Regions from separate parts of the Acetobacterium sp. K1/6 genome, predicted to be linked through region 2. Evidence: predicted binding sites of a transcription regulator. Region 2 holds the regulator's gene; the other holds the start of a gene.
The links. The regulator LexA, encoded in region 2, represses DNA repair genes until DNA is damaged. The targets are predictions, from matches to a motif close to CNAACANNTGTTNG.

Region 1 (7,004 bases), on a different contig from region 2:
TTTGAGAAAATCCCCCTATCCAAAGAATTTCAGGAACAGGCCCTGGACAGTCAGATTGATGATGTGCTAATGGCCATCGATGATGCCAAACGCAATAATGAGGAACAGTTCACCATCAAACAACTGGAAAGAACCCGGAAGTCGCTGGAATTGCGTCTGAACCGGCTCAATGATGACACCCGAAAAGATGGTGTTATTACCTTTGAGGAATTGGGGATTGACCGGCTGTTTGTGGATGAGGCGCATAGCTACAAAAATCTTTTTTTGTATACTAAGATGCGAAACGTGGCCGGAATCGGGCAGAGTGAAGCGCAAAAAGCAACTGATATGTTTAATAAATGTCAGTATTTGGATCAATTAACCCAGAACAAAGGGGTGGTCTTTGCCACCGGCACACCAATTTCAAACAGCATTACCGAATTATATACGATGATGCGCTATCTCCAGTACGACACCTTGATGGACATGGATTTAGGTCACTTTGATGCCTGGGCGTCGACCTATGCCGAAGCCATTACCGCCATTGAATTATCTCCGGAAGGAACCGGGTATCGATCCAAAACCCGTCTGGCCCGGTTTTATAATCTGCCGGAGCTGATGGCCGTTTTTAAGGAGGTGGCTGACATTCAAACCCCGGATATGCTAAAACTCCCGGTACCAAAAGCTATCTATGAAGATGTGGTGATTAAACCGTCCGATCAGCAGAAGGAGATGCTTATGGAGCTGGTTGAACGAGCCGAACGGGTCCGAAATAACCTGGTGGAACCCTATGAGGATAATATGCTGAAAATCACCAATGACGGACGCAAGCTGGCCCTGGATCAGCGACTGATTAACCCGCTGCTGCCCGATCCCGAGGAATCAAAGGTGAATAAGAGTGTCGAAAATATTGTTGCGGTCTGGCAGGACAGCATGGATCAGCGATCAGCTCAATTGGTATTTTGTGATTTATCCACGCCCAATAAGGATGGCCGTTTCAATGTCTATCAGGAGATTAAAAATAAAGCCGTTGCTAAAGGGATCCCGGAAGATGAGATTGCCTTTATTCATGATGCCGACACCGATGTGAAGAAAACGGCACTTTTTTCAAAGGTAAGAAGCGGATCCGTGCGGGTACTGATTGGATCAACGCCTAAAATGGGCGCTGGAACTAACGTCCAGGACAAGTTAATTGCCCTTCATCATCTGGATGTCCCGTGGAGACCAAGCGATATTGAGCAACAGGAGGGTCGCATCCTAAGACAGGGAAACGAAAATCCGGAAGTGAAGATTTTTCGTTATATCACCGAGCAAACTTTTGACAGCTACTCGTGGCAGTTGATCGAGAATAAACAGAAATTTATCGGTCAGATCATGACCAGCAAACTCCCAGGGAGATCCTGTGAGGATGTCGATGAGCAGGCATTATCCTATGCCGAAGTCAAAGCCCTGGCCACCGGCAATCCGCTCATTAAGGAGAAGATGGATCTGGATGTGAAGGTCACCAAGCTGAAGCTGATCAAGGCCAATTTTGTCAGCCAACGGTACCGTTTGGAGGACAATATCTTAAAAGCCTATCCAAGAGCTATCAGTATCCAAAGCGAGCAGAAAAAAGCTTTGACTGAGGATGTGAAGCTCTATGAGTCAAAACGGTCATCCAAGGATCATTTTGAAATGACCATCGGTAATGTTTTTCACACCGATAAGAAGGAAGCTGGTACCGCCATTCTGGAAGTGATTAAAAAGCTGAAAGACGATAAACCACGATTGATTGGCCAGTATGCCGGATTTAAAATGGCAGCCAAGTATGCCGGTTTCGATGGGGTTGATCTTTATCTAAAAAATCAGGCCACCCATACCGTCCATTTGGGTACCGATCCCCTTGGAAATATCACCCGCATCGATCATGTCCTGGAAAGCATCCCGGATCAGATAAAAAAATGCGAAATGAATATCCAGGATACCATGGAACGGCTGGAAAACGCCAGAGATGAGGTTAAAAAGCCTTTTCCCCAGGAGCAGGAACTAAACGACTACCTGCTTCGTTTAAACGAGTTAAATACGATTCTCAGCGTCGAAAAATCCGACCATTCCCAGGGAACCCCAGACAATGATGCAAGTATGGCGGATCATCTGGAGTATATGGAAATGTGTGCCATCGACGAAGGGGAATGGGAGCCAGAGCAATAATTTGAATCAAGCAATGATCTTAATAGAAAGGAATCGAAGAAACCGGATGGGAAAATCGACTAGTCAAGAAGTAGCAAAACCGTCAACCAGCTCCTGCATGAGCAAGCTGGTTGGATCCGATAGTAGAAGTAGAATCATTGAAATTCTTTGCAAGCTGAATATTTCTTTTCAATAACAAAGGGGTGTGTAGTAGTCGTGTGATTGCTGCACACCCTTTTTGTTGTGCTTAAAATTTGATTTAAGAAGGATCGGACAGATAAATAATGAGGGTGGGGACAACGTTAGACCACCGAAAACAGAAGCGTGGTGTGGTAGAGCCTAAATAATAAATCTATTCGGCCTTTTAATGTGCTGCTGCATTAGAATGTCGTCATTGGGGATGAGAACGTAAACCCAAGTAAAATAATCACGGTTCGGGGGAAACTTCGGGAGAGATTTTGGATTCGTTAAGGTGATAGTCACCTTTGTAGTTTGGACGAAGGATAATGAGAATCCAGTGGTCATGAAAAAACCACCTATCCAGCAGACTTTTTATTAAAGACGTAGAAATGACAAGCTTTATGCTTTTTTGCATTCAGGATTTCTACGCCCTTTTTTAGTGATTGAAAAAAAAATAAAAGTGTTTTGATCGCAATCACAAACTTTTCAACATGGGTACATATGGTAAATCTGTTTCCTCGGGAAACAGAAAACAATCAAGGAGGTTATTGATAAGAAAAATGAATCGCTGTGTTTAGACGTGTCAAAAAGGGGTTATTAGTAAGAATAACAGCCACAAAGGAGGTATATCAGTAAGAAAAGTGATGAAAATAATATGTTTCGACATTTGGATATAGACACGAATCGGGTTTAGGATGAAAAAAATTTTTGAGAGGTGAATTAGAAATGAGTTCAGTATTTGAAAGGTATGCGAATATTGTTAAAAATGAGTATGACTATTATCCGGTATTTCCACCGGATTATCCAATATCGCTGGGGGATTTTGGATCACTTGAAAATGGACGATTCAAAAGAAAAGGTAATATAAAAAAGTATGGTCTTAAAATAAAAAAATTGACCGGAGAAGGATTTGATAAAATTGATTTTAAACTAGATATAGATTTTAGTGCATCTTTGGCTCCCAGTGTGACTGTACCTGGCATGTTTGAAGCAAACCTAAAAATTGCTTTTGGCGATTCTTCAAATGTATTCTTTTCTTTTAATGAGTGCAAATCTTCTATAATCGATAATTATCTGGAATTAGAAAACAAAATTATTGAGCTATATAATAATAACGAATGGGATAAAAGTTATTATATCATTACCGAATACTTGGAAGTAGAAAGATCAACAGTTGTTCTGGCAGATAACAATGAATCTGAAATAGCTTTTGAAGTTGCCGTTCCGCTTGGTGCAAATATACCGATTCCTCAACTCAAAGCCGATTTTCTGGATGGCAAGATCAATGCAAATGAATCATACAGTTCTGGAATTTCAACAAAAATCATTGCTAAAACTGGACTTAAGCCATTGATCCAATTAGCACAGCTAACCGGAGGATTTTTTGTTCCACCCACATTAAAATCGGTTGATCAAGTAGAATTGGGCGATTCTTATGAATTTAAAACAAAGAATGCGAGTTTGAAGCTAGAGAAAATAAAAGCAGGTGATATTGAATAAATGATCTTAGGAATGCTTCTCTATGTTAATATTTTGTGAATTGAGTCAAGATGTTTTAGTTTTAATAGAAAGAAAGAAATTGTCAGGCGTGCTGCGGTAAAAACAGCACGTTTTTTTTGGTGAGCAAGTAACCACAGATTTGAAGCAGTTATTCATCGAATTTCGTTTCCTTGGGAAACAGGAGTACAATAAAAATCCGATTGTCAAAAAAGAATATTCATGAAAAATATCTTGACGATAGCTCATAAAAAGGTATATCATAAAAAGAACAAGCGTTCTATTCTTTAGTTGGTGTTTTAATGGGGGTGGTAAAAATTGGATCGTGTTATTCTGCATAGCGATATGAATTCGTTTTATGCAGCAGTGGAGTGTTTGTATAATCCGGAGATCAGAGATAAGCCGGTGGCCGTGGGCGGTAATCCGGAAAAACGCCATGGGATCATCCTGGCCAAGAATGAAAAAGCCAAGAAAGCCGGGGTCAAGACCGGCGAAGCCTTGTGGCAAGCCCGGGAAAAGTGCCCTGGTTTGGTAATCGTGGCACCAAATTATGAACGGTACCTCCGATATTCAAAGTTATCCAGGCAGATTTATAACCGCTACTCGGATCAGGTGGAGCCTTATGGTTTGGACGAAAGTTGGATCTCCGTCACGAATAGCGTTAAGGTTCATGGTAGCGGGGAAGAAATTGCCAGAAAAATCAGTCGTGAAATTCAAGACGAGCTGGGAGTGACGGTATCAATCGGAGTGTCCTGGAATAAGATTTTTGCCAAGTTTGGTTCTGACTATAAAAAACCCAATGCGATCACAGTAATTAATCGAGATAATTATAAGAAAATCGTCTGGGAGAAGCCAGCAGAAGATTTACTCTATGTTGGTCGATCCACCAAGAATAAACTCTTGAAATATGGGATTTATACAATCGGCCAATTAGCCGAGAGCAATTTGGATTTTCTGGTTCATGTGTTTGGAAAGATGGGGGTGGTTCTATGGCGGTTTGCCAATGGTCTTGATGATAGCCCGGTTAAGAGCTTTGATGAGCATTACAATGGCAATGAACGGCTGATTAAAAGCATTGGCAACAGTATTACGACACCCAGGGACTTAACCAATCTGAAGGACGTCAAGATCATCATTTATATGCTGACCGAAAGCGTGGCCATGCGTTTAAGGGAAACTGGCTGTTATTGTCAAACTGTGGCCATTCATGTTCGAAATAAAGAGCTTCACAGCTTTACCAGGCAAATGAAGCTCCAGAAGCCATCGGATCTGACCAATGAAATTGCCAGAGCAGCCATAGATCTGTTTGTAAGAAACTATGATTTCAGCTCGGACATCCGCTCCATGGGCGTGAGGGTTACAGACTTGGTACCGGATTCAACACCCATTCAACTGGATGTATTTGGCAATGAGGAATTACGGGTACGACAGGCAAGACTGGATGATACCGTGGATGGCTTGAAAAAACGCTTTGGTAATCTGGCGGTGCGACGGGCTGTTACGATTGACGATCCGATGGGGTGCCTGGATGCTAAGAAAGATCATGTTATCTATCCCATTTCATATTTTTAAAAGGAGTTATTTATGGCGGAGAAGAAATTTGTGCCGGTGATTGCAAAATTTGAAAAAGATGGAAAGATCATTCCGATGAAGATATTGTGGGAAGATGGTCGAGAGTTTGATATTGACTTTATCTTTGATATCCGGCCTAGATCGTCTTTGAAGGTCGGCGGACAGGGAACCCGGTATCTTTGTCGAATTAAAAATAAAGACGTCTATGTCTATTATGAAAAGCCAAAATGGTTTGTTGAAGGTAAGGAGCATTAGTTGCAGAATATATTTCATAATTTGACAAAACAGTTCATTAATCTTACAATGAAAACAATACCACAAAGGGGAGGTTCATTTGAAAAAGCTGATTATCAAAAAAGAACGAAATTTGTTATTGTTCAGCGATGTGATAAACGACTATCCTTTACTCAAAAAAAGACTGGAAAAACATACAACCATTGATGAGCAGATATTGAAAAAAGAAAAAGCGACCGAAGAAGAACTGAATATCTACCGGATGCGAAACGATATCGTGACCCAGGCCAAGAATGAATGGCAAATTGATACAAGCCGTAGTGTGGATCTGCTCCCGGACGATAAGAAAGTCACCTGTGAAGTGTGTGGAAGGCCCATTAAAAACGTATTTTATATCAAAAATTCAATCAATCAGAATTGTCTGAGAACTGGATCCGAATGCATCAGACATTTTGCGATTGCAGAAAAGCAACATCTAGATAACCTTTTAAAGAACGCCAAGCGTTTGAAGCGCCGGGAAGAAATCGAACACATTTTTCCAGGGATCGATTTTCGAATCTACCAGTGGTCAAATTTTATCGATGAACAGCCGATTATTATTAATGACACCCTGTCTAAGAAATATTTTGAGTTAGGGGATTTACTAAGTAGTATCTACGGTGCATTCCTGAAGCAAGAGAACAATAGTGATAAGGAATCAGAGGATGAGATCCGGCGAATCTTAAATGAATCAGATGAGCTAATAGAGGAAATTTTGAAATATGTGAAAAGTCATAAAGATGATGTTCTCTATCCACCAAGCCGGATTTATAGGCAGATGGAGCCACAGGCAGTTGTCTGGCTGAAACAGGATGGTTATATCACGCCCAGAACGCTGTTTCGGATCCGGGACGATGAAGTGGCTCAAAAGATCTTTGAAAAATATGATGCTTTTTTTAGGACAAATAGAATCACAATCCTTAATGTCAGCCCCAAGCAAGGCGTGGATTATCGGATCAAGCGTCAGGCAAATATCATCCTGACAGCGCCGTATGGCATTTTCTGTAAAAAGTATGGGGCCGAGATTCTAAGAGTAAATGATATAGAAACCATTGCTTCAGAACGGGACCTGGTGGGTGTCGGAAAGGTCATTGAGTACCGATCATTGGAATCACTGATTTATATCATGCAGGATCTGTACCTGAAGGAAAGCCCATATGCCATTGAGGAACTTTATTATGAATATAATGAAGTCTATTTTGTGGTAAATAACGGTTTAAGCCGTGAATATTTAAAGGTAGAGCTGCCAGGACTGGAAGCTATCGCAAGAGAAACGGTCTATTTCAAAGGGACTGAAAATAAAAAGAAGATTCATATGTTTCTAGACGAATGTC
Region 2 (11,223 bases):
ACGGGGGCTCAAATACCAGATGGTTATAAGAGTTTGGCCTATGCGTTAAACTTCAGACATCGCGAACGGACGCTAAACGACAATGATATCAATCCGGTGATCGATCAAATCATTTGCGAACTCAAACGATCATTTGACGCTCAGCTTCGCGAATAATTAATGCAATTACGGGTATGAATCATATATATGAGATTATTATTGGCCTTTTACAATTAAAAGGGGTCGGACGCCAGAAAATTAAGCTGCTGCTAGAAATTATTACCTCGCCCCAGGTTCTTTCATTCCGAGAGGTGGTGGAAATCGGTCAAACTTTTCATATTATTACAAGTCAAATCGGACGAGTTGAGATTGAGCAAGCCATTGCGGATGCCAAACGGCTCGTCGATGAATGCGAAGAGCTGGGGATTCAATGCAAATCCTATTTAGATGATGGTTTTCCAGTGTGTCTTGATTTTAATGATCATCCGATCTTACTGTATTATATCGGAGATCTTGAAATCTTAAATCAACCCAAACGGGCCGCGGTTATCGGTAGTCGCACGCCGTCTCAACTGGGAGCGGATTTTGCTTTTCAGGCCGGTAAGATTCTTGCCGAAAATAATTTTGTCGTGATTAGTGGCCTGGCCGCCGGATCAGATTGTTATGGACATCGTGGTTGTCTGGCCGCCGGGGGAAAGACAGTGGCATTTTTGCCTTCAGGTTTGGTTCGGCTTTATCCGGGTTCGAATAAAGAATTGGCAGAAAGGATTTGTGATCATGGCGGTTGCCTGATCTCAGAATACAATCACCATGAAACGGTTCAGCCTTATAAATTTGTCGAACGAGATCGCCTGCAAAGTGGCACCAGTCAGTTTGTGATTGTCTCTAACTTTTCGCCGGGTAGCGGAACCATCCATACGCTGAGTTACGCTAACAAATACAAGAAGCCGATTTACTCCATCCCGGTTGTTTATGATCAATCAAGAGATGGATTTGAATACATCACTCAGAAGCACATCAACTTTCAGATCATCGAAAACACAAAACTGATGCAAGTGATCGAAAATTATTAATTGATAAATCATTTGTGTTTTTTAAGTTTATTACATATAATAGAGTGGAACACAATTTACCACTTAGAAATTTATTTCGCAGGAGGAAAAAATGCCTGAACAAACAATAATGGAATTACGCATATTAGATACTGAATTTAATTTAAAGGCAAAGGGAAACGAAGAGCATATCAAACTTGTCTCTGATTATGTCAATGCCGAGTTGGAACGCGTCAAGGCGGCTAATCCTTTTACTAATCACATTCGGATTGCAATTCTAGGCTGTATGAACATAACTGAGCGACTTTTTATTGCAGAAGAAGAAATTCGTACCAGTGAAGAAGTAAAAGCGAAGGAAATTGGCGAGATTAAACTAGTCCGAGATGAACTTGAGAAAACGAATGACTTATTAGATGCAGAAAAAGGAAAATATGAGACTCTGGCGGAAGAAAAAGAGTTGCTACAAAAAGAATTAGACGAAAAAAATGATTTACTGGCTCAATACCGTGAGCATTTGCGACAAAGTAAAATTGAAAGCGAAACCAGTCGTAAAACGATTTTAGACTTGCAGAATCAACTATTTGAAAGCCAGATTGAATTAGTAAAAGCAAACAAAAATCATATTGAAAAAGACGTTTTTAAAAATATTGAAGACAAAATGAAATTAGAATAAGATTATCAATTAAAAAAAAGATGTGAAAACATCTTTTTTTTGTTTAGAATTTACGCATTAATCCGGTAACCTTACCTAAAATTTTGATATCTTCTTCATTGCAGATAATGGGGTCCATAGTCTTATTTTCGGGTTGGAGCCTGATTTTATTGGTGTCTTCATAAAAGATACGTTTTACCGTAGCTTCATTATCTTCAAGCAGAAGGACCACAACAATTTCACTATTACTTGCCGTTTCCTGTTTTCTGACGATAATTTTATCACCATCAAGGATGCCGGCATCAATCATGCTGGTCCCCTTAACTTCAAGAATAAACGCGCTATCTGTTCCTGCAAAATCTAAGGGCAACGGAAAAACATCGGTGATATTCTCAATCGCGAGAATTGGCGCTCCGGCTGTTACACAACCTAAAATTGGCAGTGAAACAACTGTTTTTTCATCGAAGTAACTTGATATTGTTTCGTTAGGATCGTGACGAAGAACTTCGATGGCCCGGGTTTTCGTTGCATCCCGTTTAATATAACCCAGTTCCTCCAGCTTTTTTAAGTAAGTGTGAGCAGTGGAGGTCGATTTTAGATTAACAGCGGCACATATTTCCCGTACAGATGGGGGATAACGCTTATCTCGCATTTGAGCTTCAATGAATTTTAATATTGCAAACTGTTTGCTGTTTAAATCCTCGTACATTAGCATTCCTCCAAATTTTTATAACTTATTATAACATATCCTAAGAATAAAAACAAACGTAAGTTCTTTCTATAAATCATACTCTTAGTCATCACTTTCAAATTGAGATAAGGGATTTTGATTGAGAGTATCGCGAAGGGTTTCTTCGTTGATATGGGTATAGATCTGCGTTGTTGAAACATTTTGATGTCCCAGAATTTCCTGAACCGAGCGCAGATCCGCATTGCCATAGCGAAACATCAGGGTTGCCGCTGTATGTCTGAGCTTATGGACACTGATTTCGTCCGTATTGAGTCCACAACTGGCCAGATGTTTCTTTACCAGATGTTGAACTGCCCGATTACTGATAGGAGTATTCTGCTGACTGAGAAACAAATGGGGGGAGTCTGATTCCTGGCGGACTAAAAGATATCGATTGATCGCTTTCAAACAGGCATGGTTTAAGAAGACGGTACGTTCTTTATTACCTTTTCCAATGATCCGCAGGGCGTCATTTTTGATGTCCGTTATTTTTATTTGAGTGAGTTCGGAAAGACGCATTCCACAATTAAGAAATAACGTAACAATGGCAAAATCCCGTTCTTTATGACGACCGGTTATCCCTTTTAATAGATCCACGGCTTCATCCCATTCCAGATAACGGGCATGGCGAGCTGGTAGCTTGGGCATTTCGAGTTCTGTCACGGGGTTGGGAAGAAAATATTTTTGTTTATTACACAGATAATTAAAAAACGAGCGGAGTGAGGATACCTTTCGGCTACGGGCGGCGTCGGAATTATGCCGCTCCTTACTTGAATAGGAAAGAAACGCATAAAGAATACCCAGGTTGACTGCTTTTAAATCATCAAGCGTGACATCATCGATGGGAATCTCATCAAAGTCTAGGGATTGGGGAACCATCGCAAAATAACGCTTAATAAACCGAAAAAAGATGATCAGATCATAACGGTAAGCCTGAGCTGATTTTTCAGAATAACCTTTAATGGTCAAAACATAATTCAGAAATTCATCAATCAATGCGTTTTTTAAAATTATTCGATCAGTTTTATTTGTTGGGGGTGTCATGACAAGTACTCCTAAATTTATTTGGTATTTATGTAGTGCGTAAAGACAAGATCAGAACAGTTCATGAAGGTAACCAGGCGGCTAAAATAGATTGATCTTAGTTTATCACATTTTATTCGTTTTGTCACGAAACTTACATTTCGTGACAAAACATTTTAGTCTCTTTAGCTGGTCTGACCATAACTACAGATCCAAAAAGAACGAAAATTCTGCATAGCTGCTGCAAAATTCCCGCTCTTCAGATTAATAACTGTTTTTAATCTTATTCCGTTCGTTCCCGAACAAAAAATCGAATCGGTGTTCCAAAGAAATCAAAGGTTTCCCGAATCTTGTTTTCAAGGTAACGCTGATATGAAAAATGGACTAAGGTCATATCATTGACAAACACCACAAATGTCGGCGGATTAATGGCGACCTGAGATGCATAGTATAATTTTAGTCGACGGCCATGTTTTGATGGCGGCTGCTTCATCATGACAAATTCGGCTAGTGCTTCATTGACCTTACCAGTAGTGATCCGTTTGGCGCTTTGTGCTTTTACATATTCGATGGTTTCAAATATTTTGCCCAGTCGTTGTCCGGTTTTGGCTGAGATAAAAATGATTGGCGCATAATCCATAAATGAAAGTGCGTCCCGAATATCCCCTTCCATCTTTTTCATGGTTTTATTGTCTTTTTCGACGGCGTCCCATTTATTGACAATAATAATCGATGGCTTGGACCGATTATGGGCAATCCCGGCAATTTTTGCATCCTGCTCGGTAACACCCTGAGATCCGTCTATCAGAACCAGTACAACCTGACTCCGTTCGACGGCAGCAATAGCTCTAACGATACTGTAACGTTCGATGTCTTCGTAGATTTTTTTCTTTCGACGTAATCCGGCGGTATCAATTAAAACATAGTCTTCCCCGTCGTATCTGACGCCAGTATCTACGGCATCCCTCGTTGTCCCTGGAATATCGCTGACAATCAGCCGCTCTTCGCCCAGCACCTTGTTAATTAGGGTCGATTTTCCGACATTCGGTTTACCGATGACAGCGACTCGCAGCCTTTCATCTTCCGTTTCTTCTTCGTCATAGTAATGCTTAACATGGTTAATGATCTCGTCCAGAAAATCGCCTAGACCCAAACCTTGTTCGGCCGAGATCGCCATTGGCTCTCCGATTCCCAGGTTATAGAATTCAAAGGCGTTGTTTTCCAGACCCTGGCTATCAACCTTGTTTACAGCTAATAAAACATCTTTGTCATGTTTCCTAATCATATTGGCAACTTCCAAATCTGAGGCGGTCATTCCTTCTCGACCGTCTACCATCAGGACAATCAGATCGGCCATATCAATGGCGATTTCCGCCTGGACCCGCATTTGCAATAGAATATCATCTTTGGTGTGGGGTTCGATCCCGCCGGTGTCAATCAGGGTAAAATGGTGGTTTTGCCATTCGGCGTCGGCGATGATCCGATCTCTTGTTACACCAGGAGTATCTTCGACGATGGCAATTCGTTCTCCAACTAATTTATTAAACAGGGTTGACTTTCCCACATTCGGGCGGCCAACCACTGCAACGATAGGCTTTGGCATTTTTTTCCTCACTTCATTTCTAATAATAATTTTATATTTGCATTTTTTATTTGTCTAATAATGCCTGCAGCAAGTCTTCACCCTGAACCGGAATGCTGTGGATGGTCACATTAAGGGCTTCGCCTAGCGTTTCCAGGGTCCAGTCGTCTAATAAGGTAGAAGTACCGCTGCGCAGGGCATTTTCTGGCAGCAGGAGTAAATCATAGGGATTTTTATCAAGCCGGGGTTTCATTTGGGTCAGTATGTCCGAACCGGTGAGCAGCCCGGATACGGTAATCGCCTCGCCAAAAAAGTGGTTGATGATCGGGAAAACGGTCAGATCGAGAGACGGAAGCTCCGTTTTAATCGCATCAACCAGATTACCAAGATAATCATAAGCAGCAGTTCCGGTCAGAATCCCAATTTTTATCGCGGTGATTTTAAGTGGTGAGTCAGTTTTTCTAACATTTATCGTCTGTAATGCTTCTTTAACGGAGGCTTTAAAATCGGCCATCATTCCTACCCCGTTTTCAATTTGGGGAAATCCGCTATAGTAAGTGCTTTCGGGAATGGGGCTCTGCGCCAGTAAAAAAAACTCGTCGCTGGGATAGACAAATCCATTATCGTATTTTTTTTCCATTTCATCATGAACGGAGTTAATAATATCCAGGGTTTTCAGTGCATCATCCTGACTAAAAAGACGCAGTTTTTCTAAGCCTTGGCGATGGTTTGAAAGGCCCACCGGAACCACTGAAACAGATTGAAGAACGGGATAAAGCGCTTTTAAATCATGCAACGTCTTTTCTAATTCGATACCATCATTAAAATCCGGTACCAGTACGATTTGTCCGTTCATCGCGATGCCATTATCATAAAAGGTCGTTAGATAGGACATCACATCTCCGGCGAAACGGTTTTTAAGCATCTTGATCCTTAAATTGGGATTGGTGGTATGAATGGATAGATTCATAGGCATTATGCGGTAGCGAATAATCCGATTCAGTTCATCGGGAGTAAGATTCGTCATGGTAATATAATTGCCAGTTAAAAATGACAAACGCTCATCGTCATCTTTTACATAAAGGCTATCTCTCATGCCAATCGGCAACTGATCGATAAAACAGAAGATACAATTATTCTTGCATGTTTTTGTTCCAATCATCTCTTCTGGAAACGTAACACCTAAATCTTCTTCGTATTCTTTCTCAATATCCAGTTCCCAGATTTCACCATCCGGTTTTTTTATTTCAACAACTAAGGCGTCGTCGGCAATCAGATAGCGGTAATCGAGGATATCAGTTACCGCCATTCCATTGATCGACAGGAGGATGTCCCCCGCCTCAACTTCCATTTCATCAAGAATGCTATTATTTTCGACGCCGTTTATTATAAATTTTTTCAACACATCTCTCTGTTTCTTTACAATTTAAAAACTGCCTAGCAAAACCAGCTGGCAGTTCTCCTTGTCTATTATATAATATTTTCAGAGAAAAAAAAACCTATTTAAGAATTTTTCCCAATTAAAGCGGTCTTTTAATGATTTATCTAAGTAAACAGTGGAAAGTTTCTTATTTTCCGATGGGACAGGCAACGACACATAGGCCGCAGACAACGCCCCTGCCGATATGGTGAAATGCTTCTTTCATATGCTGGCTGCAGCTATAGGCATCATAAAGCTCATTTCGCGGCATTCCAGGTTCCCAGATCCGCCCTTCTATGGCCATTGCCGGGCAGGCTTTGACACAGGCCCGGCAGGAACCGCAAGCACTTTCGGTAACCGGCTCACCCACAATTAGAGGTGCATTGGTTAAAATTGTACCCATGCGCACGCGGGGTCCGTAGCGCTGATGAATAAATAAGGCACTGCGCCCAATCCACCCTAAACCAGATAAAACCGCTGCTGTTTTGTGCTGAAATGCTCCGGTAAATTGATCTTTTGGATCTGAGACTGACTGCGATGCGGCAATAGCTACACCGGGGTAGCCGTCGGCTTCCAGTTCTAATAGAATTCGTAGGCAGATGTCATCGATGAGACGGTTAACACTCCGATAGTGATTGAAATAAGTTTGAGTGGGTTCATCTTCGATCTGGTTTAAAATACCATTTGATAGCTTTATTATAACGGAAATGCCGCGTTTAAAACCTATTCGTTTTTTAACAGGCAACATTGATAAATCTGAGAATCCGATTTCAGTGGCACCCATTGCCTGACCCAGACGGATAATTCTCTGGTTATAAGGTTTTTGTTGTGAGGAGAGATTGTTACACTTGTTTTTTTTCATTTTTTCCTCTTTTTTACATAGAAATTGGGAAATTATATCATTGTTATGTTACAATATCATTAGAAAAATAAAGGTGGTGATATGGATGATCTTTAATTCTGAGCAGCAGGCTGAGGATAAACTAATCATACTCTATGTCTTGAAAAAAATCAAAACTTCGTTAACCCGTGAACAGGTCGCTCTGATAATAATTGAAAACTTACAGATTGGCTATTTTGATATTCAGTTATATATTGATGATCTGATCAAAGATGAATTTCTTTCTGTGTTAGATTATGACGAAAAATCAGTGCTTACCTTATCTGCAATGGGCAAGGAAACATTGAAGGTTTTTCATGAAAAAATCCCCATTTATATTACTGAAATGATCGACCGTTATCTTGAAGAAAACAGAGAGAAAATTTTTAAAGAAGTTAAAGTAACCGCTAACTATCAGAAATTAGGTGAAACTGATTATCTCATCGAGTTGAAATTGCAAGAAAACAACATGGTTTTAATGGAAATTTCATTGAATGCGCCGACCTTAAAGCTGGCTCTGGATGTCTGCGATCGCTGGAAAAAAAATACCCAGGATCTTTATTCATCAGTATTGAATCTCTTAACCTGATAGTGCTAAAGTCTAGCTCATTAAAAGGTTCGCCACAGGGGGGTAATCCCCCATGGGCAACCTTTTTTTTATTTGTTGTGTGTTCCAATGACATCACGTTTGATCCGATCTTCAACACGACGATTTAGCCACATAATAGCCGTTTCAATATGGACTAACGCCATCGCATTTTCAGTACATTCAAACTCACCTTCCTGGAACAACTTTAAACGATCCCTGACAATCTCAAGTAAATCAGAATCAATCACTCCGACTTCAGATCCGGGTTCTTGTCGAGCCCCTTTTTGAAACTTAATTCTAGCAAGCTCAACCGGGTCCTCGTCATCCTTTGTTCGAATTACATATTCACGACAGGCATTTCCGACTCCTTTTTCAGCAACTCGATAAACCTCATTTAAATTGCCTTTGTACTGAACTGTTGTTAGTTTTTCACCCATGTTACCGCCCTCTTTTCACCCTAATTTAGGTTCTTATTTGAATACACTCGTTTATACCCAAAACCGAGTTGTTAATGCATTTTCATTTCCTAATATATTCAAAATAATTTAAGCTCAATTATAAGGCAACATGAATCTAAAAATAGCATGCTCATAAACTGATTTTGTGACTCATTAAGTGAGATGAAATTTCACTTAGTTCTTTTCAACATTGACGTTTTTAATTATACGTGAAATTTGAAAACGCTTGACAAAAGCTCTTCTTCATAATATTATTGTTAAAAGGCATTTTACTAAAAGATGCCTGATGTAGCAACGGAGCTTCTAATATACTATATCACAATGCGTATATTTTATGGAAGTTCTTTTTTTGGCTTATCGACATTAGATTTGGAGGAAGTATAATTGATTAAACTTCAAGATGTAAATAAATTTTTTGGTGCAAATCATGTCCTGAAAGATATTAACCTAACCGTGGCGGAAGGCGAAAAACTGGTTATTATTGGTCCCTCAGGTTCAGGTAAGAGTACTACCGTACGTTGTATGAATTTTTTAGAAGCGCCCACTTCTGGGCATGTTTTTATTGATGGTGAAGAGCTCACTCAAAAAAACAAAATTCAACTTGTTCGCCGGACATCAGCCATGGTATTTCAAAGTTTTAATTTGTACCCGCATAAAACGGTGTCAGAAAATCTGACACTGGCACCGATAAAATTGCAACATGTTCCAAAAGAAGAAGCTATTGAAAAAGCACGAAAATACTTAGCCATCGTTGGTCTGAGCGAAAAAGAAAATGCGTATCCATCAACTTTATCTGGTGGACAACAACAACGTGTAGCGATTGCCAGAGCTCTCGCAACTGAACGAAAGATTCTCCTTTTTGATGAACCGACTTCCGCGCTTGACCCTGAAACTGTTCAGGAAGTGCTTGATGTCATGATCAAACTATCAAAAGAAAATATTACGATGGTGGTTGTAACTCATGAAATGGGTTTTGCTCGTGTTGTTGCCGATCGTGTCATCTTTATGGATGACGGCCGAATTGTGGAAGAAGGAAAACCGGAACATTTCTTTGAAAATCCTTCGGAGGAGCGAACGAAACTTTTTCTCAGTAAGATCTTGCGTTAATTTCTAATATCAGAACGATATTAGGTATTATAATTTTTATTAATTAGGAGGAAAATGATTATGAAAAAGGTACTCTCTGCTCTGTTTATTTTATGCCTGGTGTTTACCTTGGCAGCTTGTTCATCTTCGACTGAAAAAAAGGATACTGCTACCACTGATGGCAGTCTCGATGCAGTTGTTAAAGCAGGTGTTTTAAGAGTCGGTGTTAAAGAAGACGTTCCCAACTTCGGTCTTCGCAATACCGCTACCGGTGAAATCGAGGGTTTTGAAATTGATATTGTCAAACTTCTGGCAAAAGAAATTCTTGGCGATGAAAATGCTTATGAATTAACTCCAGTAACCGCTAAAACCCGGGGGCCATTGCTTGACAATGGTGAAGTTGATCTCGTTATTGCGACATTTACGATAACTGATGAACGAAAATTAACTTATAACTTCTCTACTCCCTACTACGAAGATGCGGTTGGCCTGTTAGTCAAAAAAGATGCTGGTTACAAAGGTCTTGCGGACATGAATGGCGCAGCAATCGGTGTTGCTCAAAGCGCAACATCAAAAGAAGCCGTTCAAAAAGTAGCGGACGAACTCGGTATTACTGTATCTTTCTCTGAATATGCGACCTATCCAGAAATCAAGGCGGCATTAGACTCCGGACGTGTCAATGCCTTCTGTGTTGATGGATCAATCCTTGGTGGATACGTTGATGACTCAACCATGATTTTACCAGATCGATTCGCACCTCAACAGTATGGTGTTACATCAAAACTTGACAGCCTAGCTCTGACAGAAGCTGTTGACGGATACATCAATGGCTGGCTTGAAGATGGTACCATTGAAGGCCTAATCGCAAAATGGGGACTTAACTATTAATGAAAAGTTCTAATCCTTTTGCCTTATGGCGTTGGGAGAAGATGTTTGGAGAATGGCAAATGTTTGGCGAAGGGTTTCTGCGAACAATTGAGGTCGCAGCCCTCGCCTTAGTCCTTGCTCTTGTTCTGGGTGTTATTTTTGGCGTTATCTCAACTTCAAACAATAAAATAATGCGGGGACTAGCAAGGGTTTATGTTGAGTTCTTTCAAAATACTCCTCTGGTTATACAGGTTTTCTTTATGTACAATGGTCTGGCAATTGCCGGACTACGGCTAAGTGTGTTTGTAATTGGTGTTTTAGGGGTGGGTATTTATCATGGTGCTTATGTTTCTGAGGTTGTTAAAACCGGAATTACCTCAATCTCAGTAGGACAAGTTGAAGCTGCAAAGTCTCAGGGGTTTACTTATATCCAATATATGCGTTTTATTATTCTACCTCAGACCATCAAAATCGTCCTCCCTCCGCTCACAAATCAGGCTGTCAATCTGATTAAAAACACGTCAGTACTGGCGATGATATCAGGTTTTGATCTCATGTATATGGCTGATTCCTGGGCATCATCCAGTCTTGACTATGGTCCATCCTATGTATTTGCCGGTTTCTTATATTTTATGCTCTGTTTCCCATTGGCAACTTGGGCAAGAAAATACGAAGAACGCCTCAAAAACAAGGATACTACACACATTCCTTTTGATCCAAGTGAGGAGGCGGTAACATGCTAGAAGTTTTTTCAAATGTATTTACGCCTTCAAACGTCGAGTTTTTAGCGAAGGGAATGGTGTTAACATTAACGCTTTCTGTATCAGTTGTTATTATCTCGATTCTTTTCGGCACCATATTGGCGTTGCTCCGAACCTATGAAAAACGATTTTTGGGTAAGTTAG

Region 1: the regulator LexA is predicted to act here: its motif matches at 4,094-4,107, upstream of dinB (DNA polymerase IV).

The regions. Positions count from the first base shown of each region.
Region 1 covers NZ_JAXQGA010000022.1:46,035-53,038, forward strand. The annotation lists gene U2P91_RS15455 (DEAD/DEAH box helicase family protein) at 1-2,169, shown strand, start outside; gene U2P91_RS15460 (hypothetical protein) at 3,055-3,828, shown strand; gene dinB (DNA polymerase IV) at 4,144-5,397, shown strand; gene U2P91_RS15470 (hypothetical protein) at 5,410-5,652, shown strand; gene U2P91_RS15475 (hypothetical protein) at 5,732-7,004, shown strand, end outside.
Region 2 covers NZ_JAXQGA010000005.1:126,656-137,878, forward strand. The annotation lists gene pheT (phenylalanine--tRNA ligase subunit beta) at 1-156, shown strand, start outside; gene U2P91_RS06105 (DNA-processing protein DprA) at 174-1,052, shown strand; gene zapA (cell division protein ZapA) at 1,144-1,704, shown strand; gene lexA (transcriptional repressor LexA) at 1,748-2,392, opposite strand; gene U2P91_RS06120 (tyrosine recombinase XerC) at 2,477-3,457, opposite strand; gene der (ribosome biogenesis GTPase Der) at 3,720-5,039, opposite strand; gene U2P91_RS06130 (DUF512 domain-containing protein) at 5,086-6,423, opposite strand; gene U2P91_RS06135 (4Fe-4S double cluster binding domain-containing protein) at 6,587-7,300, opposite strand; gene U2P91_RS06140 (DUF4364 family protein) at 7,386-7,907, shown strand; gene U2P91_RS06145 (ABC transporter ATPase) at 7,976-8,344, opposite strand; gene U2P91_RS06150 (amino acid ABC transporter ATP-binding protein) at 8,750-9,472, shown strand; gene U2P91_RS06155 (transporter substrate-binding domain-containing protein) at 9,527-10,339, shown strand; gene U2P91_RS06160 (amino acid ABC transporter permease) at 10,339-11,061, shown strand; gene U2P91_RS06165 (amino acid ABC transporter permease) at 11,055-11,223, shown strand, end outside.